Linked DNA regions of Embleya scabrispora. The protein of the gene in region 1 binds, or shares a complex with, the protein of each later gene. Links are inferred from orthologs where the notes say so. Each region holds a gene or a part of one and is shown on either strand. Other genes may lie near its edges. The genes, in order: B4N89_RS37295 and trxA.

Region 1 (14,846 bases):
CACGCCCACCTGCACGTACGCGGCTACAAGGAGTACGGCACCACGACGACCCCGTTCGACATGGTCGTCCTCAACGACATGGACCGCTACCAACGCGTCATCGACGTCATCGACCGCGTCCCCGGCCTGGCCACCCACGCCGCGACGGTACGCCAAACCATGGTCGACGCCCGCACCCGACACCGCGCCTGGATCCTCGAACACGGCGAGGACATGCCGGAAGTACGCGACTGGACCTGGTCGACGGACATCCGCGAGCCGCAACCCTGAGCCGAACCGGGACCTCCGGCCGGGCCGGGCGGGCGATCACCCTCGGCGAGGCCGACGGCCGAGGGGCGGGGTCACATGCGGCCGGAGGTGACGAGTGAACGCGTCTCGTGGGCGATCTCGATGTCCTCGCGGGCGGTGACGACGACCGTGCGGACCGGGTCGTCGCCGGCGCTCACGTCGGCGTCGCCGCACGCCTCGGCGTTGGCGCGCGGGTCCAGGCGCACGCCCAGGAAGGCGAGTTCGCGCACGGCGTCGGCCCGGACGGCGTCGTCGTGTTCGCCGACTCCGCCGGTGAAGGCGAGTACGTCCAGGCCGCCCATCGCGGCGGCCATGGCGGCGATCCTCGTCCGGAGTCGGTAGGCGTAGATCCGGCGGGCGATCGCGGCGCGCCGATCGCCCGCCTCGGCCGCGGCGCGGATGGCCCGCATGTCCCCGCCGTGGCCGGCCAGCGCCGCCATGCCTGCGCCGTGCTCCAGCGCCTGTTCGAGGTCGTCGACGGTGACGCCGCGGCGCTGGAGCCACAGGATCAGACCCGGATCGACATCGCCCGCCCGGGTCGCCATGACCAGGCCCTCGGCCGGGGTGAACCCCATGGTCGTGTCGACCGATTCGCCTGCGCGTACGGCCGCCAGGGAGGCTCCCGCGCCCAGGTGGCAGCTCACCACCCGCGCCGACGCCGCCTCCACGCCCGCCAGTTCGCAGGCCCGCCGGGCGGCGTACGCGTGGGACAGGCCGTGGAAGCCGTACCGGCGCAGTCCCCACTTCGTGCGCCAGCCCTCCGGCAGGGCGTACGTGCTCGCCTCCGCCGGCAGCGTGCGGTGGAACGCGGTGTCGAAGCAGGCAACCGCCGGCACGCCCGGCAGCGCCCGGCGAACTGCGTCGATCCCCGCGAGCGCCCGCCCCTGGTGCAGCGGCGCCAACGGCGCGAGGCCGGCGATCCGCGCGATCACCGACGGGTCGAGCCGCGTCGCACCGGTGAACTCCGCCGCCCCGTGCACCACCCGATGCCCCACGGCGTCGACGGGCCCGGCATCGCGCAGGAACCCGGAAACCGCCCCGTCCGGAATCTCGTCGGGGCACTCGAGGGTCGACGCGCACACGATGGCGTCGTGCGAATCGAGAACCGACAGCTTCACCGTCGACGACCCGGCGTTGACGACAAGGACTCGTTCCGTGCTCATGATGTCGGTACTCCCTCGTGATCGATCCGGATTCGATACGCGGACATGGGGCGGTGTGTGCCCGCCGTTTCGTCGCCCATGTATGCCGCTACACCGACGGTTCCGCCTCCGGAGGAAGACCGGCAGGGCCATTGGACCCACCCACACGGAAAATCGCCGGGCCCGGATGGGCCGCCACCACGTCGAGCGCCTACCAGTGGTGGAGCGGTCCGGGCGGCCGGTGGGTATCGTCGGCCGCTGCGACCTGCAGGGTGCCCTCGTGCGGTCGGACGAGAAGGGCGACGTCGGGGCGCGACGCCGGGATGCGCCGGGCCGCTTCGACGGCGTCGGACGTCGTGAACGCCCGTGCCTGTCACACCGCCACCGTATCGGGCGGTACGGCGTCGGTCGTCGACCGAAGTCACGGATCCTCTGCTCCGTTCGACGAAGAGGAGACGCGTGCGGCGTGGTTTGACACGATGGACGCGAGAGCCGTGTCGACGGTCTTCGATTCCTGTGGAGGGGATGTGGCGTCGGACCAGCGACCGGCACTGCCGCGGATGCGTCTGGACGAGTTGTTGGACGAGCTCCAGGCGCACGTGGAGGTGGTGCGTTCGACCCGGGACCGGGTCAACGGACTGCTGGAGGCCGTGCTGTCGGTGGGCAGCGATCTCGACCTGGAGACCGTGCTCCGCCGCATCGTGGAGTCGGCGGTGTCCCTGGTCGACGCCGAATACGGCGCGCTCGGGGTGATCGGCGACGAGGAACGACTGGCCCGGTTCCTGCCCGTGGGCATGGACCCCGAGACGATCCTGCGCATCGGCCCCTTCCCCACCGGACGCGGCATCCTCGGGCTGATCATCCGCGACCCGCACCCGCTGCGCCTGCACGACCTCACCGAACACCCGGACTCGTTCGGCTTCCCCGCCGGCCACCCGCCCATGAACACCTTCGCGGGAGTGCCGATCCGCATCCGCGACACCGTCTTCGGAAACCTGTACCTCACCGAGAAACGCGGCGGCGCCGACTTCGACGAGGACGACGAGGCCGTCCTGCGCACCCTCGCCGCCGCCGCGGGCGTCGCCATCGACAACGCACGCCTGTACGACGACGTCCGCCGCCGCGAACGATGGCTCACGGCCAGTTCCGATCTCACCCGCAGCCTGCTCTCCGGCCAACCTCCCGCCGACGTGCTCCGCTCGTTCACCGCCACCATCCGGGAGATGGCCGACGCCGACCTGGTGACGCTCGCGGTGCCGGTGGCGGGCACCGACGACCTGGTGGTGGAGGCCGCGTCGGGACCACTCGCGGACGGCGTCCACGGGCTGGTCCTGTCGGGGGAAAGCACCCTGATGGGCAAGGTGTTCGGCTCCGGCGAGACGATCGTCACCGGTGATCTCAGTCACGACCCGGGCGCGGTGGTGGCCAAGGCCGTCGGGCTCGATCTGGGCTCGGCGTTCCTGCTGCCGCTCGGCACCCGCGAGAGCATTCGCGGTGTGCTCCAGGTCGCCAACCGGGCGGAACGGCCCCAGCTCTCGGACGCGGTGGTACGCATGGTCACCGGCTTCGCCGACCACGCCGCACTGGCCCTGGAGATCGCCGAACGGCGCCGCGACGCCGAACTGCTCACCGTGCTCCAGGACCGCGACCGTATCGCCCGCGACCTGCACGACCTCGCCATCCAGCGACTGTTCGCCACCGGCATGACCCTGCAAAGCGCGACCCGCTTCATCGACCACCCCGAAGCCCTGGAGCGCGTCGAATCCGCCGTGGACGCCCTCGATGACACCATCAAGGTCATCCGATCCACGATCTTCTCCCTCAAGGCCCGCGACCGGAACACCGGCACCGGACTGCGCTCACGCTGCCTGCGCGAAGTCGACGCCTCCACCGAAGCCCTCGGCTACGCCCCCACCCTGCGCGTCGACGGCCTCCTCGACACCTCCGTCCCCGAGACCATCGCCGTCCACCTGATCGCCGTCCTGCGCGAGGCTCTGGCCAACGCCGCGCGCCATGCGCACGCGCGCCGGGTGGAGGTCCACGTGGAGACCGACGACAAGCATGTGCGACTTCGGGTGCGCGACGACGGGGTCGGTCCGCCCGCGGCACCCACCCGCGACAGCGGGTTGGGGAACATGCGGGAACGCGCCGAATCCCTGGGTGGTACCTGCGCGTTCGGCCCGGCGCCCGACGGCGGCGCGCTGGTGGAGTGGCGCGTCCCGCTGAGGTGACCGTGTTCGCGACGCCGTTCGGCCGGACACCGTCCGCGGAACGGGCCAGCCGAGCCACGTGGGCGCCCCGGTCCCCTCGGCGCGGGCACAGGGCCGTTCGGCCCTGGTGGAGGGCCCGATCGTGGTCGAGAGTGGTGGGATGAGCGAAGACCTCGTGACGACTCGTCCCCTCGCGCGCCGGGAGACGCTGGAGTTGATGGCCGGCGCCCGGGTCGGACGTGTCGTCGTCAGCGAGGGCGCTCTTCCGGCCGTGCACTTGGTGACGTTCGCCTTCGACGGGGAGTCGGTGGTCTTCCGCGCGCCCGCCGACTCCACGCTCGCGAAGGCCGCGGGGGACGCGGTGGTCGCGTTCCAGGCCGATCACATCGACCCGACGACGCTCACCGGCTGGACGGGCACCATCACCGGCCACGCCTCCCGCGTCCGGGCCCCCGCGGCCGTCGTACGTCCGGAACACCCGCTGTCCGAAGCCGGACACGGGCAGAACCAGGCGTGGTTCTCGATCACGTCCGAGCTCGTCACCGGCCTGCTGGTGCGGCACACCACGGGCTCCGGTGCGCCGTCGGGACAGGCGACGGGGGCCGGCTCGGCGCCCTCTTCGGGCGCGTGAGGTCGCACCGTCCGCCCGACGCCGCGATCCGTCAGGTGTCGCGGCCGATCGTTCTGCGGACGCCGTAGGCCGCGGCGCCGGCCGCGATCACGGCGGCTCCGGCGAGTACCGAGGCGAGCGGCAGGGCGAAGGCCAGGACCAGACAGCCCGACGTGCCGACGACGGGTACGATCCGGGCCGGGCGGCCCTCCTCGGGGCGAGGGTCCAGGCCGCGGCGTTGGCGATCGCGTAGTAGGCCAACACGCCGAAGGACGAGAAGCCGATGGCGCCGCGCACGTCCGTCGTGGCGGCCAGGACCGCGACCACGCAGCCGACGGCGAGCTCCGCCCGGTGCGGAACGTGGAAGCGCGGATGGACGGCGGCCAGGGCATGCGGCAGATGCCGGTCGCGGGCCATCGCCAGGGTGGTGCGCGAGACGCCCAGGATCAGCGCGAGCAGCGAGCCGAGGGCGGCGACGGCGGCGGCGACCCGAACCACGGGGGCCAGGCCCGGAACACCCGCCGCGCGGACCGCGTCGACCAGCGGCGCGGCGGCGTCGGAGAGCCGATCCGGGCCCAGCACGAGAAGAACGGCGACGGCGACCGCGGCGTACACCACGAGGGTGATGCCGAGGGCGAGCGGGATGGCGCGGGGGATGGTCCGCTTCGGATCCCGGACCTCCTCGCCCAGCGTGGCGATGCGCGCGTATCCGGCGAACGCGAAGAACAACAGCCCGGCGGCCCGCAACACCCCGCCGGCAGAGGCGTCCGCGCCGACGTCCAGCCGCGCCGCGACCACGGATCCCGACGTCAGGCACACCACGACCACCGTGGCGAGCACCGTCAGGACGACCACGACCACCGCCCGGGTCAGCAGCGCGGACTTGTGTACGCCCGCGTAGTTCACCGCCGTCAGCACCACCACCGCGGCGACGGCGACCGCGTGCGCCCGTGCGGGCCACACGTACGAGCCGACCGTCAGGGCCATCGCCGCGCACGAGGCGGTCTTGCCGACCACGAAACCCCACCCGGCCAGGTATCCCCAGAAGTCGCCGAGCCGCTCGCGCCCGTACACGTACGTGCCACCCGACCGCGGGTAGCGGGCCGCCAACCGCGCCGAGGACGTCGCATTGCAATACGCCACCACCGCCGCCACGGCCAGCCCGAGCAACAGCCCGGAGCCGGCCGCCGACGCGGCCGGGGCCAGGGACGCGAAGATCCCGGCCCCGATCATCGAGCCCAATCCGATCACCACGGCGTCGGACACGCCCAGATGCCGCTTCAGCTCACCCCCGCCGGCGGGCACCACGGGCGTACTCATCGCGCACTCCTCGACGACGACGGCCGCAGGGAGCCGATGGGGCGGGCACTTCGACAGCGCTGCACGATATCGGAAGGGGATGTCGTACGGATGACGACGAGGGGAACCTCGGGAGCCGGGCGCGCGGGGGCTCGCGGTACCGCCACTGCGGCCGTCGTCCGCGAGCCGGGACAGGCAATGGCGGAGCGCCCCGCGTCCACGGTGAACACCGGCCGCGTGCGGTACACCGACCCGTGCCCGGTCCGGTTGTCTTCGGGCCGGGCGCGCTTCGCGCCGCTCGCCGCCGACCGCGCGCCGATCCCACGTGCGAGGCAGGGCCGTCCGGTCCGGGGACTCGGGTCCGATGGCCCTGCTCGGATCCGGGCGGGACGGGCAATGTTCGAAGCACCCGCCGGCCACGACTGAGCCCGCACCGAACGGGCATCTGCGCACGGTCGGCCCCGACGTCCCGCCCCCTGCCTACCGCATCCCACCTCCGCGAAGGAATCCCACCGTGACCCAGGCATCGACCCCCCGTCCGGCTCCGCTCCGCGGACACGTCGTCGTCGGCTTCGACGGCTCCCCCGGCGCCGAACGAGCCGTGGACCTGGCCGCCGACGAGGCCGCCCGCAGACACACCACCCTCGAGGTGCTGCATGCCCTGGAATGGGTCGAAGTCGCCGGCGGCGACGACCGCTTCGGACAACAACTGCGCGAGAACGCCCGCGCCATCGTCGACCGAGGCGCCGACCGCGCACATGCCCGACACCACGACCTGCCGGTGCTCGCCACGGTCGAACTCGCCAACGCCATCGACACGTTGGAGGCCGCGAGCGACCGCGCCGCCCTGCTCGTCGTCGGCAGCCGAGGGATGGGCGGCTTCGCCGGCCTGTTGATGGGGTCGGTCAGCCTCCCCGTCTCGGCGGCGGCCCGCTGTCCGATCCTGGTCGTCCACCCCGACCACGACACCGCCGCCGACCGTCCCGCGAAGCCGATCGTGGTCGGCGTCTCCGCCGACGACTGCGGCCCCGCCCTCGAAGCCGCCTTCGCCCAGGCGGCGGCCCGGAACCTGCCCGTACACGCCGTCCACGCGTGGCGCTACCCCGCGTCGCTCGCCGGCGGCCTGGCGTACGCCCCGGCCGTGTCGATCATCGACGACTGGCGCACGATGGCGGAGACCACCCTGGCCACCGCCGTCAAGCCCTTCCGCGAGAAGCACCCGGACGTCCCCGTCACCGAGGACGCCGTCCTCGACACCACCGCCCACGCACTGGTCACCGCAAGCGCCGACGCCGACCTCCTGGTCCTCGCCGCCCACCGCGACACCGGCCGCTTCGGCCCCAACCTGGGCCGGGCCATCCACACGGCCCTACACCACGCCCACTCCCCCATCCTCCTCATCCCCACCCGAAACCACCCCGAGCCCGACAGGACTCCACACCCCGGAGACCGTCACTGAAACCACACCGCACCCCGAACCCGACGCACACCCATCGACTCGACGCATCGCCCCCGCACGCGTGGACCCGTCGTTTCCGGGTAGGTAGCGCTCGCTATCGGAAGCGGAGACCGGCGTTCACGGCGACTGATGCCGTGACACCGGCCGATCCGGTAACGAAACAACGGCTCAACGTCAGGAACGTCTCATGGGGCTCACCGTCCGCCACGGCACCGATCGGCTCGTCGTCACGTTGCCGGCCCGCGTCGACCGCCGAAACGCGTCCGCCGTCCTGGACAACCTGATGCGGGTTCTCAACGTGCCGACCGGCCGGGACTGCCGCGAAGTGGTGTTGGACCTGCGGGAGACCGCCTTTCTCGACGAAAGCGGCCCATGGATCCTGTCCGCCGTACGTCGAGGCGCGGGGCTGTTGCATATGCACGTCTCCTACGAGGCGGCCGACGCCCACACCCGCGATGTCGCGACCGAGGCGGGGCTGGCGCCCACCGTCGATTCCAACCGCCCCGACCTGACCCTGGCCGCCTCCTGAAGAAGGCACCCTCCTCGCCGGCGTTCCGCGCCGGGCGTCAGCCGCCGCACGCACAGGCCGCGGCGGGTGCCGGAGCGTCCGAAGCCTCACCCGTACAGCAGGCGTCGGCGCCGGGCGCCCCGCTCTTGCCCAGCCGGTCGGCGTCGGCCTTGACGACGTAGACCTCCCACGGCTCCTTGCCCGGGCCGTGGACCCACACCTTGTCCTGGAGGGCATAGCAGCACGAGGTGTCGTTTTCCTCGAACGTGGCGAGTCCGGCGTCCTTGAGGCGGGTGGTGGCGGCGTTGACGTCGTCGGTGGAGCCGACCTCGACGCCGAGGTGGTCCAGGCGGGTGTCCTGGCCGGCCTCGCCCTCGATGAGGACGAGCTTCAGGGGCGGGTCGGCGACGGAGAAGTTCGCGTAGCCGGGTCGGCGCTTGGCGGGCTCCACGCCGAGCAGCTTGGAGTAGAAGGTCACCGAGGCCTCGAGGTCGGCGACGTTGAGCGCGAGTTGCACACGGGACATGACAGTGGTCTCCCCATCGGCTTGTATCGATGTCGATCGATACAAGCTTGCGCGTTGGATCGAAGAACGTCAACATAGAGGAATGTCGAAACAGGAATTCGTGGTACTCGGTCAGGACACCGAAGGTTGTTGCCCCACGCTGCTGACCGCCCCACTGGACGAGGATCGGGCCGCCGACCTGGCGCGGGTGTTCAAGGCGTTGGGCGACCCGGTGCGACTGCGACTGCTGTCGATGATCGCCTCCCGGGCGGGCGGGGAGATCTGCGTCTGCGATCTCACCCCGGCGTTCGACCTGTCCCAGCCGACCATCTCCCACCACCTCAAGCTGCTGAAGCAGGCCGGGCTGATCGCCTCCGAGCGGCGCGGGACCTGGGTGTACTACCGGCTCCTGCCCGCCATGACCGATCGCCTCGCCGCGATCCTCACCCGCCCCGCCGGCGAGCCCCGTCCCGAACCCGCCCCCGCGCCGGTCGGCGCGTGAGCGCCCCGGTCGGGACTCCGGCGGGACCGGTCGCCGGACGACTGTCGTTCCTCGACCGCTTCCTCGCGGTGTGGATCCTGATCGCGATGGCCGCCGGCCTCGGCCTGGGCCGGCTCGTCCCCGGCCTGGGCGACGCGCTCGCGAAGGTGACGGTCACCGGCGTCTCCTTGCCGATCGCGCTCGGCCTGCTGGTGATGATGTACCCGGTGCTCGCGAAGGTCCGCTGGGACCGGCTCGACACCGTCACCCGCGACCGGCGGCTGCTCCTGCCGTCCCTGGTCCTGAACTGGATCGTGGGCCCGGCACTGATGTTCGCCCTCGCGTGGCTGATGCTGCCCGATCTGCCCGAGTACCGCACCGGCCTGATCGTCGTCGGCCTGGCCCGCTGCATCGCCATGGTGATCATCTGGAACGACCTCGCCTGCGGCGACCGTGAGGCCGCCGCCGTCCTGGTCGCCCTCAACTCGGTGTTCCAGGTGATCGCCTTCGCCGCGCTCGGCTGGTTCTACCTCGACGTGCTGCCCGGATGGCTCGGCCTGGAACGCACCGCCCTGGACGTGTCCGTATGGGAAATCGCCCGGAGCGTGCTGATCTTCCTCGGCATCCCGCTCCTGGCCGGGTTCCTCACCCGCCGCCTCGGCGAGAAGGTCGGGGGCAGGACCTGGTACGAGACGAGGGTGATCCCCAGGATCGGCCCGTTCGCCCTGTACGGGCTCCTGTTCACCATCGTCGTGCTCTTCGCCCTCCAAGGCGACGCCGTCACCGCCAAGCCGCTCGACGTCGCCCGGATCGCGCTGCCCCTGCTCGCCTACTTCGCGCTGATGTGGGGCGGGTCCATGGCCGTCGGACGCGCGGTCGGCCTGAACCATGCGCGGGCCACGACACTTGCGTTCACCGCCGCGGGCAACAACTTCGAGCTGGCCATCGCGGTCGCCATCGCCACCTTCGGCGCCACCTCGGGACAGGCCCTCGCCGGAGTCGTCGGACCCCTCATCGAAGTGCCGGTGCTCATCGGCCTCGTGTACGTCGCCCTCGCCGCCCGCCGCTACTTCCCGCAGCCCGCCGCCACCGCAGCCCCGGAAGGCCCCGCCCGTGTCTGAACCCACCACGCCATCCGTGCTGTTCGTGTGCGTCCACAACGCCGGACGGTCCCAGATGGCCGCCGCCTGGCTCACCCACCTCGCCGACGGCCGGGTCGAGGTCCGCTCCGCCGGATCCGCGCCCGCCGACGCCGTGAACCCGGCCGCCGTCGCGGCGATGACGGAGGTCGGCATCGACATGTCCACCGAGAGGCCGAAAATCCTGACCGTGGCGGCGGTACGCGCGTCCGACGTGGTGATCACCATGGGCTGCGGCGACACCTGCCCGGTCTTCCCCGGCAGGCGATACCTCGACTGGAAGCTCGACGACCCGGCCGGGCAGGGTGTCGAGGCCGTACGGCCGATCCGCGACGAGATCGAACGACGCGTCCGCGCCCTGCTCGCCGAACTCGGCATCGAGGCGGCCTGACCGGCGCCGCCGCAACGGGTGGGCACGTCACGGCGATGCGGCGCGCACACGCCGGCGGCGCCGTGTACCGCACACCGACGACCGTCTGCCGATTGTGGACATTCGCGGCGCGAAAGCAGGCCGCGTTCCAGGATCGCCGATCTTCCACGACCGGCTCGGGCACGCTGGTGGGGTGACCTACTTCGTACACGTCGATGTCGTCCCCCCGAGCGGGCATCCACCCCTGGACAACCTGCAGCGGGCAGGCATAGCCCGCCTGCTCGCCGAACCCCTGGAGCATCTGGACGGCGTCGACGGCCCCGACGACATGAGCATCGACCTGGACGACTTCCGTATCGGCTCGCATCCCGAGGGTGCCCTCGTGCTCTTGGAACTGGATGCCCCCGCTCTGGAGTTCGCCGAGACGGCCGCCCGTGAGGTGGTCGAGGAGATCCTGGGCAACACCGAAGGCTTGGAGGAGTGGGCAGTTGCCTCCTGCGAGGTCAAACTGCACGACGCACTCGCGCGGAAAAGCCTCGCCGCCGCCGACGGCCCCGACGCGCCGCCCGCGGACCCGGCGGAGCGCGCCCGACTCCACCGCCGCCCGGTGCCGGACCCGCACCCGAACCCGGGAACGCCGACCGCCGAAGAGGTCGAGACGTATTGCGGGCGTCTTCGGAGCCTGGCCCCGCGCCTGACCCGTTTTCCCGCGGGCCGATTCGGTCACGACACCTCGAACCCGCTCCCCCACGCCACCGTCGAACTGGCGGCAGGCGCCCTCGTCTACGCCATCGATCCGCTCATCGACGAACTCTTCGGCGACCTGGTGAGCCTGGCCGAGGACGAAGTGGCCGACCACGTCGAGGACTCCGACGCGGACTTCTTCATTCTGGACGAACTTCCGCCCGCCTTCGCCGAGCAGTACACCGAGCTGTTCGTCCGCCGATTCATCATCGCCGCCGCCGGTGTGACCCAACGCCTCACCTCGACCACGTGGCACCCACCCGCCACCACGGCCGAAGCACTCGCCCTGCACCTGCTCCTCCAGGAGGCCATTCCCGTCCTCGACATCCACGGCCTGTACGACCACGACATCAAAAGCGCATACGCCGCGTTCAGGGAGGCACTCCTGGGCGACCTCGACCCGGAGTGGCTCTACGAGGAAGACCCGTTCGACGAACGGAACCCGGTCACGGACTGGTTCAAAACCTTCGGATCCGACACGCGGGTCCACTTCTACACCCTCGGCGACTGACGAAGATCGTGCGGGCAACGACGCCGGCGCCCGCATACGGCTGTCCGGAATCAGCGAGGGCCGGTCGGCGTTTGCAGCTACCGACACGAAACCCGCGCCGGCCGCGCCCTGTCGGCGGATGAGCCACCGAAGGACACATGAGCACAGAGCGATACCACATCTCGGTCCCCGGCCACGTGCTCGACGACCTGCGCGAACGGCTGGTACGCACCCGGTTCACCACCGCGACGAACCCGGCCTACTGGGCGGCCGGGGTCGATCCCGACGCCCTGCGCGAGCTCGTGGCGTACTGGGCGGACGGTTTCGACTGGCGGGCGGCCGAGGCCCGGCTGAACGCCTACCCGCACTTCCGCGCCGAAGTCGGCGGCCGCAAGGTGCACTTCGTGCACATGCGCGGTAAGGGTCCGGCCGGGGGACCGGCATCCTTGCCGCTGGTACTCAGCCACGGATGGCCGAGCAGCTTCGTCGAGATGTTGCGAATCGCCGAGTTGCTGACCGACCCGGGCGCACACGGCGCGGACCCGGCGGACGCGTTCGACGTGGTGATCCCGTCACTGCCCGGGTTCGCCTTCTCCGAGCCGCCGGGCGGCCCGTTCACGCGGCGCGCCGTTGCCGAGACGTGGCACGCGCTGATGACCGACGTGCTCGGCTACCCCCGCTTCGGCGCGGAGGGCGGCGACATCGGTAGCGGCGTCACGCAGTGGCTCGGCGCGCTGTTCCCGGACGTTGTGGCCGGCGTACTGGTCACCTCGTCGGTGGTCCCGACCGACTTCGGCGCGGCGCCGCCGACGCCCGAGGAGCAGCGGTTCCTCGATGCGCTGGCCGTGTACGATGCCGGGGACGGCGGCTACAGCGCGATCATGTCCACCCGCCCGGACACCGTCGCGGCCGCGCTGGTCGACTCCCCGGCGGGGCTGCTGGCGTGGATCGTGGACAAGTACCGCGACTGGAGCGACTGCGGCGGCGACGTGACGACGCGCTGGGACCGCGACACGCTGCTGACGGTGGCGACGCTGTACTGGGCGACCGGGTCGATCGGCACGTCGTTCGGCGAGTACCACGACTGGCCGCACAACCGGCCGGTGCCGCCGATCACCGTGCCCGGCGCCGTGACGTTGAGCAACGAGCCGGCGTTCCGCGGCATGCCACGCGGCCTCGCCGAACGGATCTTCACCGACCTGCGCCAGTGGCACACGCCGGAACGCGGCGGGCATTTCATGGCCCACGAGGAACCCGAGCAACTGGCCCGCGACCTGCGCGACTTCTTCCGGCCGCTGCGGAAACCGGTCCGGGACTAGGGTCGTCGAACGGATCGGGTTTCGAGCCCTTCGAGCCCTTCGAGCCGTTCGAGGCAGAGGAAGGCGCGGGTCGTCGGCCGGCGCCCGGTGGTGGCCGCGGCGCCCGAAGAGGGCTCGTTTCCCGGAATTTGCCGGTTCGGCCGGATCCCTTCGCCCGGCGTGGACGCCTGTGTGAGTGTTTCGCTTGCTCGGGCACGAACCCCGTCCTGCCCGGTCGTTCGCGGCCCCCACGAGGTGCCCGCGACAGCAGGTCGGTGTCGTGGTCGAGGTCTGCCTTCCACCCCAGGAGCCTCGATGAATCGAAGAGTGACCACCACCGGGACCGTTCTCGCCTTACTCGCCGGCCTCACCGTCGGCGCGGCGACCCAATCGGCCGCGGCCGATCCGCCCGCGCCGTCCGGGTCTCAGGCGCTTGCCGTCGCCGCCGCCGATCGGGCGGCCGCAAGCGGCCTGGACGTCCTGGCCAAGGGACCCGACGAGCAGTACGAGCGGCAGGCGGTGACGCCGTGGGTCGACGATCTGTACTCCGTCGCCTACGAGCGCACCTACCGCGGCCTGCCGGTCGTCGGCGGTGACGCCGTCGTCCTCGCCGACGGCAAGGGCCGCGTCCGCGCGACCCAGTCCGCGAGCGACGTGCAGATATCCGCCCCGGTCCACCCGATCGTGCCGGCCGAGGCGGCCGAGACCACCTCCAGGGCCGAACTCGCGTCGGTGGACCGGGTCGAGTCGCCCCGCCTGGTCGTCCGGATCAGGGACGATCGCAGCGATCTCGCCTGGGAGACCGTACTCGTCGGCCGCACCGCGACCGCGCCCAGCCGCCTGCACGTCTTCGTCGACGCGAGCACGGGCACAGTGCTCGACAAGGTCGACGACGTCAAGGCCGGCACCGGCAACAGCCAGTGGAACGGGCCGAACATCCCGATCGACACCACCAAGTCCGGTACCAAATACTCGCTGCGCGACCCGAACCGGCCCGGCCTGTCCTGCGCGGACTACTCCACCGGGACGGTGTTCTCCAAGTCCACCGACTCGTGGGGCAACGGTCAGGCGTCGAGCAAGGAGACCGGCTGCGCCGACGTCATGTTCGCGGCCCAAAAAGAGTGGAACATGCTCCGCGACTGGCTCGGTCGCAACGGGCACAACGGCAACGGCGGCAGTTGGCCGGTCAAGGTCGGCCTGAACGACGTCAACGCCTACTGGGACGGCTCCTCCGTCTCCATCGGACACAACCAGGCGAACAAGTGGATCGGCTCGATGGACGTCGTCGGCCACGAATTCGGCCACGGCATCGACCAGTTCACCCCCGGCGGCGCCGGCAGCGAACCGGGTCTGGGCGAGGCCACGGGCGACATCATGGGCGCGCTGACCGAGGCGTACACCAACGAATCCTCGCCCTACGACACCCCCGACTACACCGTCGGCGAAACGGTCAACCTGGTCGGCCAGGGGCCCATCCGCTACATGTACAAGCCGTCCACCAACGGCGACCCGAACTGCTACAGCTCCTCGATTCCCAACACCGAGGAGCACGCGGCGGCCGGACCGCTGAACCACTGGTTCTACCTGCTCGCCGAGGGCACCAACCCCGGCGGCGGCAAGCCGACCAGCCCGACCTGCAACAACACCACCCTCACCGGCGTGGGTATCCAGAAGGCCGGCAAGGTCTTCTACGGCGGCATGCTGCTCAAGACCAGCGGCATGACCTACAAGCGCTACCGCACCGCGACCCTGAAATCGGCGAAGACCCTCGACCCCACGTGCGGTCTGTTCAACAAGACCAAGGCCGCGTGGAACGCCATCAGCGTGCCCGCCCAGTCCGGCGACCCCACCTGCACCGCAGGTTCCGGCCTGGACGACTTCGCCGTCGCCTTCACCTCGCCCTCGGGCATCGTGACACCGGGCGACTCGATCACGACCGCGGTGAGCACGACCGTGACCGCGGGCGCGGCGGCGCAGGACGTCACCCTGTCCACGACCGGTCTGCCCCCCGGTGTGACCTCGACCTTCACCCCGGGGTCCGCCGAAGCGGGCGGCTCGACACTGACCCTGTCGGCGAGCCCGGCCGCGCCGGCGGGCACCTATCCCGTGACCGTCACCGGTAGCGGCCCCACCGCCACCCACACCGCCCGGTACACCCTGACCGTCACGGGTCCCGGCAACCGGAGCCTGGTGCCGCCCGACATCAACGTGGCCAACGTCCAGGCGCACCTGGCGCAGCTCAACACGATCGCGAACCAGAACGGCGGCAACCGCCGAGCGGGCAGCGCCGGTTACACCGCGTC
Region 2 (14,630 bases), on another replicon or contig:
GACCGCGTCGCGCGGGCGACCGTACGACCCCGCCCGCCGGATTCCCACCGGGAATTCGGCGGGCGCAACGGTGTGGGATGCACCACCATGGGGCGAGTGAGGGTGTGGCTCCCGGTGAAACGGGGGTAATGCTCCCGATACGCCGGTCTCGGTTTCCTTTCGGATCTTGCGAGGAGGCAACCCGAGACGGGGTCCGGGAGTCTCAAGGTATGTAGAGGGCGTCCCTGACCAACGGCCCGAGAAGCCTCACCTCTACGATGAGTGTGCCGACGAGGAGGATGAGGCCGAGGTGACGGACCGAACCGCAGGATCCGTCGACCTAGCGACGGGTGAGGCAAACCCCGTACCGACAAAGGCTTCTGACACATCGTCGGACAAACGTGTCGGTTCGGACGAGAAGACCTCCGGAACCACCACGGTTTTGCCCATCGGTTCCGAGCCCGAATCGCCTTCCGGTTCTCCGTCCGACGCAGAGGCGGCGACCGAGACTGCGGGAAATGCCGACGCAGCGGCCGAACCGGTCGTGCGCGAGCCGACGGCCGACGGTGACAGCGGCGCCGGCACCGGCGGTGCGGGCGACACGAACGCCGACGCACCGGCCGCGCCCGCACCGGCACCGGAGCCCCCGGCCCCCCGGGTCAGCCGAGGCACCCGACTCGCCGAGCGCTACCGACTCGAACACCGCCTGTCCCAGAACGGCCGCAGCGAGACCTGGCGCGCCGTGGACGAGAAGCTGCGCCGCGCGGTGGGCGTACACATCGTCCCCGCCGGCGGTGAACACGGTCGGGCGGTGATCGCCGCCGCCCGCGCCGCCGCGCTGATGGGCGATCCCCGTTTCGTCCAGGTCCTCGACTGCGCCGAACAAGACGGCCTGATCTATGTGGTGAAGGAGTGGCTGCCCGACGCGGACAACCTCACCAAGGTCTTCGAGAGCGCCCCGCTGCCGCCGCACGAGGTCTACGAACTCACCCGCGCCCTCGCCCAGGCGATGTCCGTCGCACACCGCGCCGGCCTGTCGCACCTGCGGCTCACGCCGGAGAACGTGCTGCGCATGCACACCGGCCAGTACAAGATCGTCGGCCTGGCGGTCGAGGCGGCGCTGTACGGGCACGACACCGACGACGCGGCCCGCGACGACACGCACGCGGTCGGCCGGCTGATGTACGCCGCGCTGACCCGACGCTGGGTCGAGGGCACCGAGTACGGTTTGCAGGCCGCGCCGTTCACCGGCGGCAGGCTGTGCGCGCCCGGCCAGATCCGGGCCGGCGTGGACGACACGCTCTCCGCCCTGGCGATGCGCGCGCTCGGCCACGAGGTCAAGCACGAACCGGCGTTCGGGACACCGGCCGAGTTGTCCGCGGCGATCACCGCCATCCCGGAGATGCACCCGCCGGAGCAGAACACCATCGTCGGCGGCCCGGAGCCGGACGAGTACCCGATCTACAACCCGACGCCGAACCGCACGGTCTACGCCTCGGCGGGCTACTCCGGCGGCGGAGGCGGCCCGCTCGGCCCGGCCCGACCGCCGGTCACCCCGCCGCCGCCGCTGGGCGGCCGCTTCGGCGCCGCGGTCAAGGGCGCGGTCGCGGTCCTGGTGGTGCTCGCCATCGTGCTGGTGACGTGGCAGGTGGCCAGCCATGTGGGCGACGGCGAGAAGAAGGAGCCACCGCTGAAGACGCAGGGCGGTGGCACGTCGAGCCCGCCGACCCAGGCACCGGTGGCTCCGACACCCACGCGGCAGGCCCTCCCGACGCGCGGCACGGAGATCTCGATCGGCGGCTCGCCCGTCGACCAGGACGACGTGGCCAAGACCTACGACGGAAACCGCGAGACGTACTGGCAGACCAACATGATGAAGGACGGACCGACGGTCGACTTCAACGGCCGCAAGGGGTACGGGATCATCTACGACCTGGGTCAACCGATGGACGTCCGCGGCCTCGACCTCGCGCTCGGCACCGGCGGAACCTCCACCACGATCACGCTCAAGGCCGCGCCCGGGGCCGGATCGATGCCGTCGAGCCAGGACGCCTTCACCACCTCCGTGGGCAGCAAGTCGACCGATGGGGCCGAGGTGAGCATCCGCTCCGACAAGGCGGTCAAGACCCAGTACGTACTGGTGCTGATGACCGCGATGCCCGAGGTTCTCCACGACGTCAGCGGCTACCACATCTACACCCCGGGGCATCAGAACGCCTGGCGCGAGATCACCTTCACGGTCAACAGCTGACCTTGTCCGAACGATCGAGCCGGACCTCCCGCACGCCTGCCCGCATCGCATGCCAGGATGACCCCGGGCCCAGGGGAGGTAGGCGGTGAGCACCGAGCGCAACGGATCGGCGTACGCGGACGTCACCGACGCCGATCTGCTCACCCGGCACACCCACGGCGACCCCGACGCGTTCGGCGAACTCGTGCGCCGGCACCGTGATCGGCTGTGGGCGGTGGCCCTGCGCACCCTGGGGGACCGCGAGGAAGCCGCTGACGCCCTCCAGGACGCCCTGGTTTCCGCCTACCGTGCCGCGGGAAGGTTCGAGGGCCGCGCGGCCGTCACGACGTGGCTGCACCGGATCGTGGTCAACGCCTGCCTGGACCGGGCCCGCCGCCGCGCCGCCCGGCCGGCCGTACCGCTGCCCGAGGATCTGGACCAGCGGCTGCCCGCGCCCGCGCAGGAGGATCCGGCGGTCCGGGGCGAGACCCGCGAGGCGCTGCTCGCCGCGCTGGCCACCCTCCCCGCCGAACAGCGCGCCGCGCTCGTCCTGGTGGACATGGAGGGTTATCCCGTCGACGAGGCGGCCAGGATCCTCGACGTCGCGTCCGGCACCATCAAGAGTCGCTGCGCCCGCGGTCGGGCCAAGCTCCTGCCCCTGGTGCGGCACCTGCGCGAGAGCGGGCCACCGGGCCCGGCCGGGTCCCCGGGGAACCCCGCGGCCGGACAATCCGTCCCATCGACGGACGACCGCCCACGAGCCGGCGGTCCGACCCCGGACCCGGGCGGCGCGAGCATGGAGGGAGGTGGCACACGATGAGCGCACACATCGACGTCGAGGTGCTGTCCGACCTCGTCGAAGGACTGCTCACCGCGGCCGAGGCGGCCGCGCTCGACGCGCACCTCGCCGAGTGCGCCGAGTGCCGCGACACCCGCGACGCGCTCGCGGAGGTGCGGGAGCTGCTCGGCGGACAACCGGCCGAGCCGATGCCCGCCGACGTGATCGCCCGGATCGACGACGCGCTGGCCCTGGCCGCGCTGCCGCCGCCGCGCCCCGCCGAGCCGCCGAAGCCGCTGCCGGTGCCCGTGCCGGTGTCGGTGCCGGTGTCGGTCGTGACTCCGCCGCGCGCACCGAGCACACCGCCGACCGAGCACGTCGTGGTCCCGCTCGACCGGGCCCGCCGGCGGCGGCGCGGTCCGCTGCTCCTGGTCGCCGCCGCCGCGGCCGCGGTGGCCCTGGGCGTCACGCTCGTGGTCGACACCGGCGACAACGGCGACTCGAACCACCGGGGGTCGACCGCCGTCAAGGGCAACGCCGACGCGTCCGCGCCCAAGGCCGCCGCCAACCCGACCGGCAAGTCGGGTGAGCGTCCCGGCGCGGGCGCGGACGAGCGCACGCCGCAGACCCCGCTGACGGCGTCCACCGCCCCGCCGACGGTGTACACCGCCGCCGGACTGACCGACCAGGTCTCGCTGCTGCTGCACCGCGCCGACCGCGCGCCGCGCGAGCTGCCCGCGTGCGTGGCCGCCGCCGTGGGTCCCGACGCGCCGCGGGCGTTGGCCGCCGATCCCGGCAGCTATACCGGCAAGCCCGCGTGGGTGGTGGTCCTGCCCGGCCCGAACACCGACCGGGTCCGGGTGTACATCGTGGACGCGTCGTGCGTCCCGCGCGCCGGCGCCGACGGCTCGGCGAGCCCCCCGGCCGCCGTACCCCCCTCGACCGGGTTCGCCGGCTCGCTTCTGCTGAGCACCGAGGTACCGAGAAGGTGATCCCCGGCACGCCGCACCCGCGGCGTTGTGACCCGGGAATGGTGCGCGCCTAGGATCCGTTGTCGAACGAGACACCGCATCTCTCGGGGCGCGGGTTTCGCAGACCCGCACAGCCGACGCCGACCACCGGCACGAGGCTCGACAAGGAACCAGGGAAGGCTCAGCGTGAGCGACGTCCGCAACGTGATCATCATCGGATCCGGTCCGACCGGGTACACGGCCGCCGTCTACGCAGCGCGCGCGGACCTGAAGCCGTTGGTCTTCGAAGGCGCCGTCACCGCGGGCGGGGCGCTGATGAACACCACCGAGGTCGAGAACTTCCCCGGCTGGCCGGACGGCATCATGGGTCCGGACCTGATGGACAACATGCGCAAGCAGGCCGAGCGTTTCGGCGCCGAGCTGGTGCCGGACGACATCGTCGCCGTCGACCTCGCGGGCGACGTCAAGACGGTCACCGACAGCGCGGGCACGGTACACAGGGCGCGCGCGGTGATCCTGGCGACCGGGTCGGCCTACCGCAAGCTCTCCCTCCCCAACGAGGACGCGCTGTCCGGTCGCGGGGTGTCCTGGTGCGCCACCTGCGACGGCTTCTTCTTCCGCGACCAGGACATCGCGGTGGTCGGCGGCGGCGACTCGGCGATCGAGGAGGCCACGTTCCTGTCCCGCTTCGCCCGCTCGGTGACGGTGATCCACCGCCGCGACGAGCTGCGCGCGAGCAAGGCGATGCAGCATCGGGCGTTCGCGAACGAGAAGATCTCGTTCGCGTGGAACAGCGAGGTCGCCGAGATCCGGGGCGACGGCAAGCTCAGCGGCGTGCAGCTGCGCGACACCGTCACCGGCGAGCTGCGCGACCTGGCGGTCACCGGCCTGTTCATCGCGGTCGGCCACGACCCGCGCACCGAGCTGGTGCGCGGCCAGATCGACCTCGACGACGAGGGCTACATCAAGGTCGACGCGCCGACCACGCGGACCAACCTCACCGGCGTCTTCGCGGCGGGCGACGTCGTGGACCACACCTACCGCCAGGCGATCACCGCGGCCGGCACCGGCTGCGCGGCCGCCCTCGACGCGGAGCACTACCTCGCCTCGCTCGCCGACGGCGCGAGCGCCTGACCCGCAGCCCGTCCTTCGTCCGTCCCACCCCCAGCACACCGAGGAGCAACCCATGGCCGGGGCCACCCACACCGTCACCGACAAGACCTTCGACACCGACGTCCTGATGAGCGACAAGCCCGTGCTCGTCGACTTCTGGGCCGAATGGTGCGGCCCCTGCCGCCAGATCGCCCCGGCGCTCGAGCAGATCGCGGCGGAGAACGGCGACAAGCTCGCCGTGGCGAAGCTGAACATCGACGAGAACCCGGAGATCACCACCCGCTACGGCGTGCTGTCGATCCCCACCCTGCACGTGTTCCAGGGCGGCGAGATCGTCAAGACGATCGTCGGCGCCAAGCCGAAGGCGGCCCTGCTGCGGGAGCTCGACGGGCTCATCTGAGCCGATCCGCATCGGCCGTGTGCGAAGGGCGCTTCCCGGAACCGGGAAGCGCCCTTCGCGCGTGTCAGGGCGTACCGGCCGGCGACGAGGACCGGGCCGCGCGCCACACGCACCGCGGGAGCGCGTGCCCGACCCGCCCCCGGCGCGCGATGGGAATCGAGGCCCCCGGACCCCCGCTCCGGTACGGGAGGGACCGGATGCGCGCGTACGATCGAGTGTTGCGTCAAAACTCGGGAGGACTTCTTTCCATGACCATGCAGCGGCGGTACCGACGCGGTGACACCGGCCCCGCAGTGGCCGAGATCAGGTCCAAACTGGTGCTGCTCGGCCTCCTGCCCGCCGGTGCCCCCAGGCCGACCGACACCGGCGATCCGGACGGCCTCGGCGGCTACGCGGACGCGGTGTTCGACGACTCCGTGGACCTCGCCGTCCGGCACTTCCAGCAGCAGCGCGCGATGACCGTGGACGGCGTCGTCGGCCCGGAGACCTACCGTCACCTCGACGAGGCACGGTGGCGACTCGGCGACCGCATGTTGTCCTACTCGGCCGGCCACCTCACCGTCGGGGACGATGTGGCCACCCTCCAGCAGCGGTTGCTCGACATGGGCTTCGACTGCGGCCGGGTGGACGGCATCCTGGGCCCGGCCACCGAGCGCGCCCTGCGCGAATTCCAACGCAACTACGGACTCGGCGCGGACGGTACGTGCGGACCGGCCACGTTCCGAGCCCTCGACCGGCTCGCGCGCACGGTCGTCGGCGGCCAACCGCACGCGATGCGCGAGTCCGAACTGCTGCACCGCTCCGGCCCGTCGCTGGCCGGCAAGACCGTGGTGATCGACCCGGGCCACGGCGGCGCGGATGCCGGCGTGGTCGCACACGGCCTGACCGAGGCCGAGGTGATGTGGGACCTGGCCCGACGCCTGGAGGGCCGCCTGTCCGCCCTGGGCGTGCGCGCCTACCTCACCCGGGGGCCGGCCGAGGACGGCATCGGCGAGGAGGAGCGGGCGGCCTTCGCCAACGCCACCGACGCCGACCTCGTGATATCCCTGCACGCGGACCGCAACGACAGCCCGCGGGCCGCCGGCGTCGCGTGCTACTACTACGGCAGCGGCAGCGACCGGTACGGGCGACGCTCGCCCACCGGGGAGCACTTCGCCAGCCTGGTCCAGCGCGAACTCGTGGCGCGTACCGGCATGGTGGACGGTCGCACCCACGGCAAGGCGTGGACACTGCTCCGGCGCACCCGGATGCCCGCCGTGCGCATCGAGATGGGCTACCTCACCAACGTGGACGACGCGGCCCGGCTGGCCTCGTCGGAATTCCGCGACCACGCCGCCGAATCGGTCGTGGTGGCCCTCCAGCGGCTCTACCTGCCGCCGGACGAGGACGTGCCCACGGGGATGCTGCGACTGCCCGTCTTCACCTGACCGTCCGCGCCGGAGCGGACGGCGGACGATCACCACACACCGGATCGATCCCTCCCGAGCCCGCTCCGCGCCCCACCGACAGCGGCCAACCGCCCGGCCGCGCCCGGGCGGTCCGATCCGTCGGGCCGCCCCGATCCACCGGCCATCGTGAGCCCTGCGGCAGCGCATGGACCGGGATCGCGGGGCCCGCAGGCGTCCACGGCGGCGGACCCGGTACCCGCGGGCGCGGCGAGCCACCGAGCAGGCCGCCGACGAACCCGCCGACGGCGCCCACGCCCAGACCCGCCAGGATCCAGCGCTTCGACCTCATCGTCCCTCCAGGGGCGCGGACAGGTTTCAGGTTTCAGGTTTCACGTGAAACATCGGCACGCCGCGATCTCCGCGGCGGCACGTTTCACGTGAAACACAAACAAGGAAGGGGCCCGCGGTCAACGACCGCGGGCCCCTTCCCATGTTCCTTTACCGACCCGCTACGGGCCCTTGGCAATACCGCCTACGGGACGAGCACCGAAGTCTCCGCGTCGTCCGTGTCGTTCGCGGCGGCCGACGTCGCATCGGCTCCCGTCCCCTCCACCGGTGCCGGAACACCGGCCGGCGCCGCGTCGCGAGGCCGCCCGGCCTGGCCCGGCACCTCCCGCTCGGCGAGCTGCCTGGCGAACTGATCACCCTCGCCCGGCGCCATCGAGGCGAGAATGCGCTCCAAGTCCTCGACCGAGGCGAACTCGACGACGATCTTGCCCTTCTTCGGACCGAGCACCACCTTCACCTCGGTCTCGAACCGGTCCTTGAGCCGATCCGCGAGATGGTTCAGCGCGGGTGCCACGATCGCGCCCGGACGCGGCTTCTGCGGCTTCGGCGTCGCCGCCGGCTCCTCGTTGTTGATCGTGCGCGCGATCTCTTCGACCGTACGCACCGTCATGCCCTCGGCGATGATCCGCTTCGACAGCTTGATCAGCTCGTCGGGCCGATCCAGCAGGGCGAGCAACGCACGCGCGTGCCCGGCGAGCAACGTGCCCGCCGCCACCTTGGTGCGCACCTCCATCGGCAGCCGCAGCAACCGCATCGTGTTGCTCAGATGCGAACGCGAACGACCGATACGATCCGCGAGCTCCTCCTGCTTGCACCGGAACTCCTCCAGCAACTGCTGGTAGGCCAAAGCCTCTTCGAGCGGGTTCAGCTCGGCGCGGTGCAGGTTCTCCAGGAGCGCGTCGAGCAGCATCTTGTCGTCGTTGGTCACCCGTACGATCGCCGGGATACGGGTCAGCCCGGCGATGCGGGAGGCGCGCAACCGGCGCTCGCCCATCACCAGTTCGTAGCTGCCCTCGTTGGTCGAGCGCACCACGACCGGCTGGAGGACGCCCACCTCCCGGATCGACTGCACCAGTTCGGCCAGCGCGTCCTCGTCGAACACCTCGCGCGGTTGCCGCGGGTTCGGCTCGATCAGATCGACGAGCAGTTCGGCGTACAGCGCGGCCGGCGGAGCCGGTTCGGTCTTCGGCGCATCCTGCAGCGGCACCGAGGTCGGCGACAGGGCCGACTCGTCCGTCGCTATTTCCGCCATCTTCCGCAGGGTCGCCGCGGCGGAGGAGGACGGCTTCAACGGTCGGGCCGGGATGAGCGATTCGAGCCCCTTGCCCAATCCCCTGCGTTGTCCGCTCATACTTCCTCCTTCGCCTTCGCCACACCGCGCAGCGCCATCTCCCGAGCCGCTTCAAGATACGACAACGCCCCGGTGGATCCCGGATCGTAGGTCATCACGGTCTGCCCGTAGCTGGGCGCCTCGGAGATGCGGACCGAACGCGGGATCGCGGTGGGCAACACCTCGTCCGGGAAGTGATCGCGCACCTCCTGGGCCACCTGCGAGGCCAACCGGGTCCGGGCGTCGTACATCGTCAGCAAAATCGTCGAGACGCCGAGGCTCGGGTTCAGGTGTGCGCGGACCAGTTCCACGTTGCGCAACAACTGGCCCAGCCCCTCCAGCGCGTAGTACTCGCACTGGATCGGGATGACCACCTCGGCGCCCGCGACGAGCGCGTTCACCGTCAGCAGACCGAGCGAGGGCGGACAGTCGATCAGGATGTAGTCCAGCGGCTGCTCGTAGGCGGCGATCGCGCGTTGCAGCCGGCTCTCCCGGGCGACCAGCGAGACGAGTTCGATCTCGGCCCCGGCGAGGTCGATCGTGGCCGGGGCACAGAACAGGCCCTCGACGTCGCGCACGGGCTGCACGACCTCGGCCAGGTCGCGGCCTTCGACCAGCACCTCGTAGATCGACGGCGTGCCGGCGTGATGGTCCACCCCGAGCGCGGTGGAGGCGTTGCCCTGGGGGTCGAGGTCTATCACCAGCACGCGCGCGCCGTGCATCGCCAGCGCGGCCGCGAGGTTCACGGTCGACGTGGTCTTGCCGACGCCGCCCTTCTGGTTCGCGACCACCATGACGCGGGTGCGCTCGGGGCGGGGCAATCCCTCCGAAGCGCGCCCCATCGTCTCCACGGCCTGTCTGGCCGCTCGGGCGATCGGGGTGTCTTCGATACCGGGCGCCTCTGTTTCACGTGAAACGTCGACGGCGGCACCCACACGGGGTGCCGGCATCGAGGCTGTCGGATACTCGGACGGCAACGGTCCACTCTCCTCTCCTGCCGCGGCGACATGGGAACTCGGGCCGACGGAATGACCACGCACTGCGGCGGCACCCTCAGAGGGTGTCACGTTCCGGCGCGCCTCATCAGGTGAGTAGAAGCGTTTCCACGGAAGGCGTTTCACGTGAAACACGATCCCGGGTGTGGTCGGGGGACGGCGTTCGCGACACACCCCGAGCGGGCAGGAACGGCGTTTCAGCCGTCCGGCCCAACCCCTGGGGCGAGTTCGCCTACTTGACCGGGCGGCGTCGGGCGGGCTTGGCGGTTCGGCGCGCCTTGGCCGCCTTCGACTCCCTGGGTGCCACGGTGCCGATCCGTACCCGGACGACGGTGGTCAGCGGATCCACGATCCCGGCACCCGCGTGCGCGACCGCCCACGACACCGCGCCGAGCTTGCGCAGGTCCGCCTCCGACTCCAGCAGTTCGTCGGCGGCCGAGTCGCCCTTGAGCGCCAACATCTCGCCGCCGGAGGCGAGCAGCGGCAGCCCCCATCCGGCGAGCTTGGCCAGCGGCGCCACCGCCCGCGCGGTGACCACGTCGGCCCAGGTACGCCCGCGCACCTCCTCGGCACGGCCCCGCAACACCCGTACGTTGTCCAGGCCCAGCTCGTCCACCACCTCGTCGAGGAACGTGGTGCGCCGCAGCAGCGGCTCGACGAGGGTGATCCGCAGGTCCGGACGGACCAGGGCGAGCGGAATGCCGGGCAGGCCACCGCCCGAACCGACGTCGTGCACGATCGCGTTCTCCGCGATCAATTCGGCGACCACCCCGCAGTTGAGCAGGTGCCGCTCCCAGAGCCGGCCGACCTCGCGCGGGCCGACCATGCCGCGGCGCACGCCGGGGCCGGCCAGCATGTCGGCATAGCGGATCGCGCGGTCGAGGTTGGCCCCGAAGAGCCGCCCTGCCGCTTCCGGAGCCTCGGGCGCGCGTTCGTCCGCCGGCGGGTCGGGGGTCGTGTCGTCCTGACGTTTCACGTGGAACATCATCCCAAGAACGGCGCCGGCCCCACCTGTGGTGCAGGTGGGGCCGGCGCGACGGTTGGCGGAAACGGATCCGGGGATCCGATCAGGCGGGCAGGACGACAACGCAGCGATTGGGCTCCTCGCCCTCCGACTCGCTGCGCAGTCCGGCCTCCGCGACGGTGTCGTGCACGACCTTGCGCTCGAACGGGGTCATCGGCTCGAGCTTGAGGGAGGTACCCGCGGCCTTGACCCGTTCCACCGCTTCGCCGGCGATCCGCGCCAGGTTCGCCCGCTTGGCGGCGCGGAACCCGTCCACGTCGAGCATCAGCCGGCTGCGCTCGCCGGTCTCCCGGTGCACCGCGAGTCGGGTCAGCTCCTGAAGGGCCTCCAGGACCTCACCGTCACGACCGACGAGGCGCTTGAGGTCGGCGCCGGAGGATTCGCTTTCCTCGCCCGCGATCACCGAGACCGACGCGCGCCCGCCCTCGACGTCCATGTCGATGTCGCCGTCGAGGTCGGCGATGTCGAGCAGGGCCTCCAGGTAGTCCGCGGCGATCTCACCCTCCTGTTCCAGACGGCTGATCTCCTCCGCGGTGAGCGTGATCCGACGCGACGCGGCGGGGAGGTCGACGGCGGGGGTCGTGCCTTCCGTCACAGGGGAACTCCTTTGTGGACGAGTGAGCGAGTCGTGGGGGTGGGCGGCGGCCGGCCCGTCGAGGGCGGTCACTTCTTCCTCGGGTGCTTCCGGCCCTGTGGCTGCCGGCGCGGACCGGCGTTGCGCGCACCGGAGTGCGGCGTCCGCGCGGTGGAGCCCTTGACCGCGCCGTTCGACCTGGCGGGTGTGCCGGAGCCGTTGCGCGTCGCGGTGTCGGCGTCGGCGCTCTCCTCGGCGTCGGCACCGGCCGCCTCCGCCTCGTCCCGGGCCCGAGCCTTGCGCTGCGACTTGGTCAGTCGGGTGGGCTGCTGGCGCCGGGCGGCCTGAGCCTTGATCTCGGCCTGCTGCGCGTCGTACTCCGCCTGGTCCATCAGCTTGCCGTCGGGCAGCAGCACCTTGCCCTGCTTGCGCGCCTTCTCCGCCAACTTCTCCTGCCGCACCTTGAACGCCGGGCTGCCGGGAGTGGGGTTGCGGTTGATCACGAACAGCTGCTGGCCCATCGTCCACACGTTGGTGGTGAGCCAGTAGACGAGCACACCGACGGGGAAGTTGATGCCGAAGACCGCGAACATGATCGGGAACGCGTACATCATCAGCTTCTGCTGCTTCGCGAACGGGTTGCCCACGAGCGAAGCGGGGTCGGTGTTCTTCGTCATCAGCTGGCGCTGGGTGAAGAACTGCGACCCGGACATCAGGATGATCATCACGACCGTGACGATGCGGACCGTGGTGAGGTCGGCTCCGAGGCTGGAGATCTTGCTCGCCGAGTCGGTGAACTTGGCGGCGATCGGCGCACCGAAGATGTGCGCCTGCTGGGCGCTGTTCACCAGGTCGCGGTCGATGACGCCGACCGTCCTGTTCTGCGACACCCGCTGGAGCACGTGGAACAGGGCGAAGAAGAACGGCGACTGCACCAGGATCGGAAGGCAGCTCGAGAGCGGGTTGGTGCCCGTCTCCTTGTAGAGCTTCATCATTTCCTGGGACTGCCGCTCGCGGTCGTCCTTGTACCGCTTCTGGACTTCCTTGATGCGCGGCTGGAGTGCCTGGAGCCCACGGGTCGCCTTGATCTGCTTCACGAAGAGCGGGATCAGGCAGATCCGGATGACGACCACGAGGCAGACGATGGACAGCCCCCACGACCAGCCGCTGTTCTTGCCGAAGATCGGGCTGAACAACGAGTGGAATTGGACGATGATCCACGAGACGGCGGTATATAGGGGGTTAAGAATCCCCACGGTCAAGCTCCTCGGGCGGTGGTGTTCGCACCGGGCGCGGGCTCGGTACGGCCGGTGCTGGACGTCTGCTGCCGCTCCTGCGGCTCCGACTCCGAGCGCGACTTCCGCTCGGGAAGTCGCCACGGTCGGCGTGTGCGCGGCGGCACAGGATCGACACCGCCAGAGTTCCAGGGGTTGCAGCGCAGGATGCGCCACACGGTGAGGTAGGTGCCCTTGAAGGCACCGTGCACGGACATCGCCTCATACCCATAATGCGAGCACGACGGGTAGAAGCGACACACCGGCCCCAGCATCGGGCTGATCGTCCACTGATAGACCCGAATGAACCCCATGAACAGGTACTTCACGCCGTCGCTCCCGGCTTGGCCGCGGGCCCATCCGCTCGAACCGCGACGGGGCGCCCGGACCGGCCCAGGAGCCGGTCGAACGCTGCGTCCAGATCCCGTGCCAGGTCGGAATGGTCCGCCTGGGCTGCGGGTGGCAATGCCCGTACCACGACCAGGCTACCTGCCGGAAGCAGGGCCATCCGATCGCGTATGAGGTGGCGTAGCCGACGCTTGACGACGTTACGGACAACAGCGGGGCCGACGGCCTTGCTCACGACGAAACCCGCACGCGGTGGTGGAGCTTGCTCCACTTCCGCGTGCGGGTCCTCTGCCACAGATTGGCGCAGGGTGTCCGGCTCGGACGGCCGCGCGGTCACCGGGGTGCGCGCGGGCGCGCCGAATCCGCTCGTCTCCTGGCGATGCAGGTGGACGACCAGGCTCGGACGGCCGGCTCGACGCCCGCGGCGAACCGCGATCGCGAAGTCCTCGCGCCGCCTCAGCCGGTTATCGGCAGGCAGCACGGAGAGATCCGCGAACTCAGGCGGAAAGCTCCGCGCGGCCCTTGCGGCGACGGGCAGCAAGGATGGCGCGACCGGCACGGGTGCGCATGCGCAGCCGGAACCCGTGGGTCTTCGCCCGGCGACGGTTGTTCGGCTGGAAGGTGCGCTTGCTCACTCGGGGGCTCCAGGATTTGAATCGTGGGCCGGCAGAAAAGACCGCCGGCCACCACCGTACGTCCGCATCGACATGATCTCGGACATGCGGCAGCGGTCGTCAGACAACTAGACCGGCCCACGGTACGTACCAACAGGCGACGGGGTCAAATGGGGGATCCGGGGCACGTCGCCCACCTGCGGAAACGCCCCATCGGGCAGGCTGTACACAGGCTGTGGACAACGGCTTGAGCAGGTGGATGGCCGCCACTACCGTGAACTGGTGGAGTCGGACCGGAGCGCTCGCTCCCGGGGTCCGGGACACTGGGAGCCCTCCCGAGACCTGCGTCGATGCAATGAAAGAGCGTGCACTGTGGCTGACATCACCAGCGACCTCGCCGCAGTCTGGGCACGGTTCCTGGAACGACTGGCCACCGACGACTCGGTCACGGCCAAGGACAAGGGATGGCTCCAGCGCACCCAGCCGCTGACCCTCTTCTCCGACACCGCACTGCTCGCGGTGCCGAACGAGTTCGCCAAGGAAGTGCTGGAGACCCGGCTCCGCCAGGTGGTGACGGACGCGCTGAGCCACGGTTTCGGGCGGCCGATCCGTTTCGCGGTCAGCGTCGAGCCGGGTGCGGGCGAGCCGGAGCAGGTGCCCGAGCGGCACGAGCGCTCGCCCCGGCACGACGACTACAACCCCGGTCCGTACGGGCGTCCCGCCTACGGCGACCGCTACGGCCGCGACGGCTACCCCCAGGAGCCCTACCCGCAGGAGCCGTACGGCCAGCCGCCCTATCGCCCGGACCGCGACCCGTACGCCGAGCCGCAATATCAGCAGGACTACCCGCACGAGCGCTACGCGCCCGGACCGTATCGGGATCAGCGCGATCCCCGGGACGCGCGCGATCCCCGCGAGTCCCGCGAGCAGCGTGATCCCCGGGAGTCGCGCGAGGGCAGGGACGGTCGGGATCCGCGCGATCGGGACCACCGGGACGCCCGCGATCCGCGTGATTCCCGTGATCAGTACGGATATGGCGGCGGGCAGAGCGGCTCCTCCGATCATCCGGGAATTCCGCCGTCCGACGGGACGCTCTTCGCCGATCGCGAGGACCTGTTCGGGGCGCCCGGCTTTTCCACACCTCCCGTCCACAGCTTTGTGGATAATTCGACACATCAATCCGGCGACAGAGAGCCGCTTCCGGGCGCCCCACAGCCGCCGCAACAGGCGCCGCCGCACCAGCCGCCCTCGGTACCGCCGGCCG

Evidence for each region.
Region 2: the proteins of B4N89_RS37295 (region 1) and trxA are in contact, whole or in part, in an NMR structure (PDB 2IPA), measured with the Bacillus subtilis proteins. The link is inferred for Embleya scabrispora from one-to-one orthologs.

What each region holds. Positions count from the first base shown.
Region 1 is NZ_MWQN01000003.1:328,809-343,654, forward strand. Bases 8,325-11,323 are described here. They hold B4N89_RS37295 (arsenate reductase ArsC), read left to right. Parts: upstream 8,325-9,615; coding sequence 9,616-10,032; downstream 10,033-11,323. Other genes in these bases: B4N89_RS37285 (ArsR/SmtB family transcription factor), read left to right, coding at 8,325-8,523; arsB (ACR3 family arsenite efflux transporter), read left to right, coding at 8,520-9,623; B4N89_RS37300 (hypothetical protein), read left to right, coding at 10,205-11,266. Also shown: B4N89_RS37245 (phosphoketolase family protein), read left to right, coding at 1-270; B4N89_RS37250 (acetate/propionate family kinase), read right to left, coding at 342-1,451; B4N89_RS37255 (GAF domain-containing protein), read left to right, coding at 1,991-3,661; B4N89_RS37260 (pyridoxamine 5'-phosphate oxidase family protein), read left to right, coding at 3,801-4,271; B4N89_RS37270 (universal stress protein), read left to right, coding at 6,064-7,008; B4N89_RS37275 (STAS domain-containing protein), read left to right, coding at 7,196-7,537; B4N89_RS37280 (ArsI/CadI family heavy metal resistance metalloenzyme), read right to left, coding at 7,575-8,042; more of B4N89_RS37285, read left to right, coding at 8,125-8,324; B4N89_RS37305 (epoxide hydrolase family protein), read left to right, coding at 11,404-12,564; B4N89_RS37310 (M28 family peptidase), read left to right, coding at 12,859-14,846. UniProt on the Bacillus subtilis protein: Catalyzes the reduction of arsenate [As(V)] to arsenite [As(III)]. In vitro, can dephosphorylate para-nitrophenyl phosphate (pNPP).
Region 2 is NZ_MWQN01000001.1:3,318,079-3,332,708, forward strand. What follows is about bases 4,025-6,807. They hold trxA (thioredoxin), read left to right. Parts: upstream 4,025-5,144; coding sequence 5,145-5,471; downstream 5,472-6,807. Other genes in these bases: trxB (thioredoxin-disulfide reductase), read left to right, coding at 4,145-5,092; B4N89_RS14780 (N-acetylmuramoyl-L-alanine amidase), read left to right, coding at 5,720-6,807. In the rest of the region: murein biosynthesis integral membrane protein MurJ, read left to right, coding at 1-2; B4N89_RS14755 (protein kinase family protein), read left to right, coding at 524-2,230; RNA polymerase sigma factor SigM, read left to right, coding at 2,316-3,029; B4N89_RS14765 (zf-HC2 domain-containing protein), read left to right, coding at 3,026-3,979; more of B4N89_RS14780, read left to right, coding at 6,808-6,898; B4N89_RS14785 (ParB/RepB/Spo0J family partition protein), read right to left, coding at 7,392-8,558; B4N89_RS14790 (ParA family protein), read right to left, coding at 8,555-9,487; 16S rRNA (guanine(527)-N(7))-methyltransferase RsmG, read right to left, coding at 9,765-10,517; B4N89_RS14800 (protein jag), read right to left, coding at 10,600-11,151; membrane protein insertase YidC, read right to left, coding at 11,220-12,386; membrane protein insertion efficiency factor YidD, read right to left, coding at 12,389-12,733; rnpA (ribonuclease P protein component), read right to left, coding at 12,730-13,233; rpmH (50S ribosomal protein L34), read right to left, coding at 13,250-13,387; chromosomal replication initiator protein DnaA, read left to right, coding at 13,739-14,630. UniProt on the Bacillus subtilis protein: Participates in various redox reactions through the reversible oxidation of its active center dithiol to a disulfide and catalyzes dithiol-disulfide exchange reactions.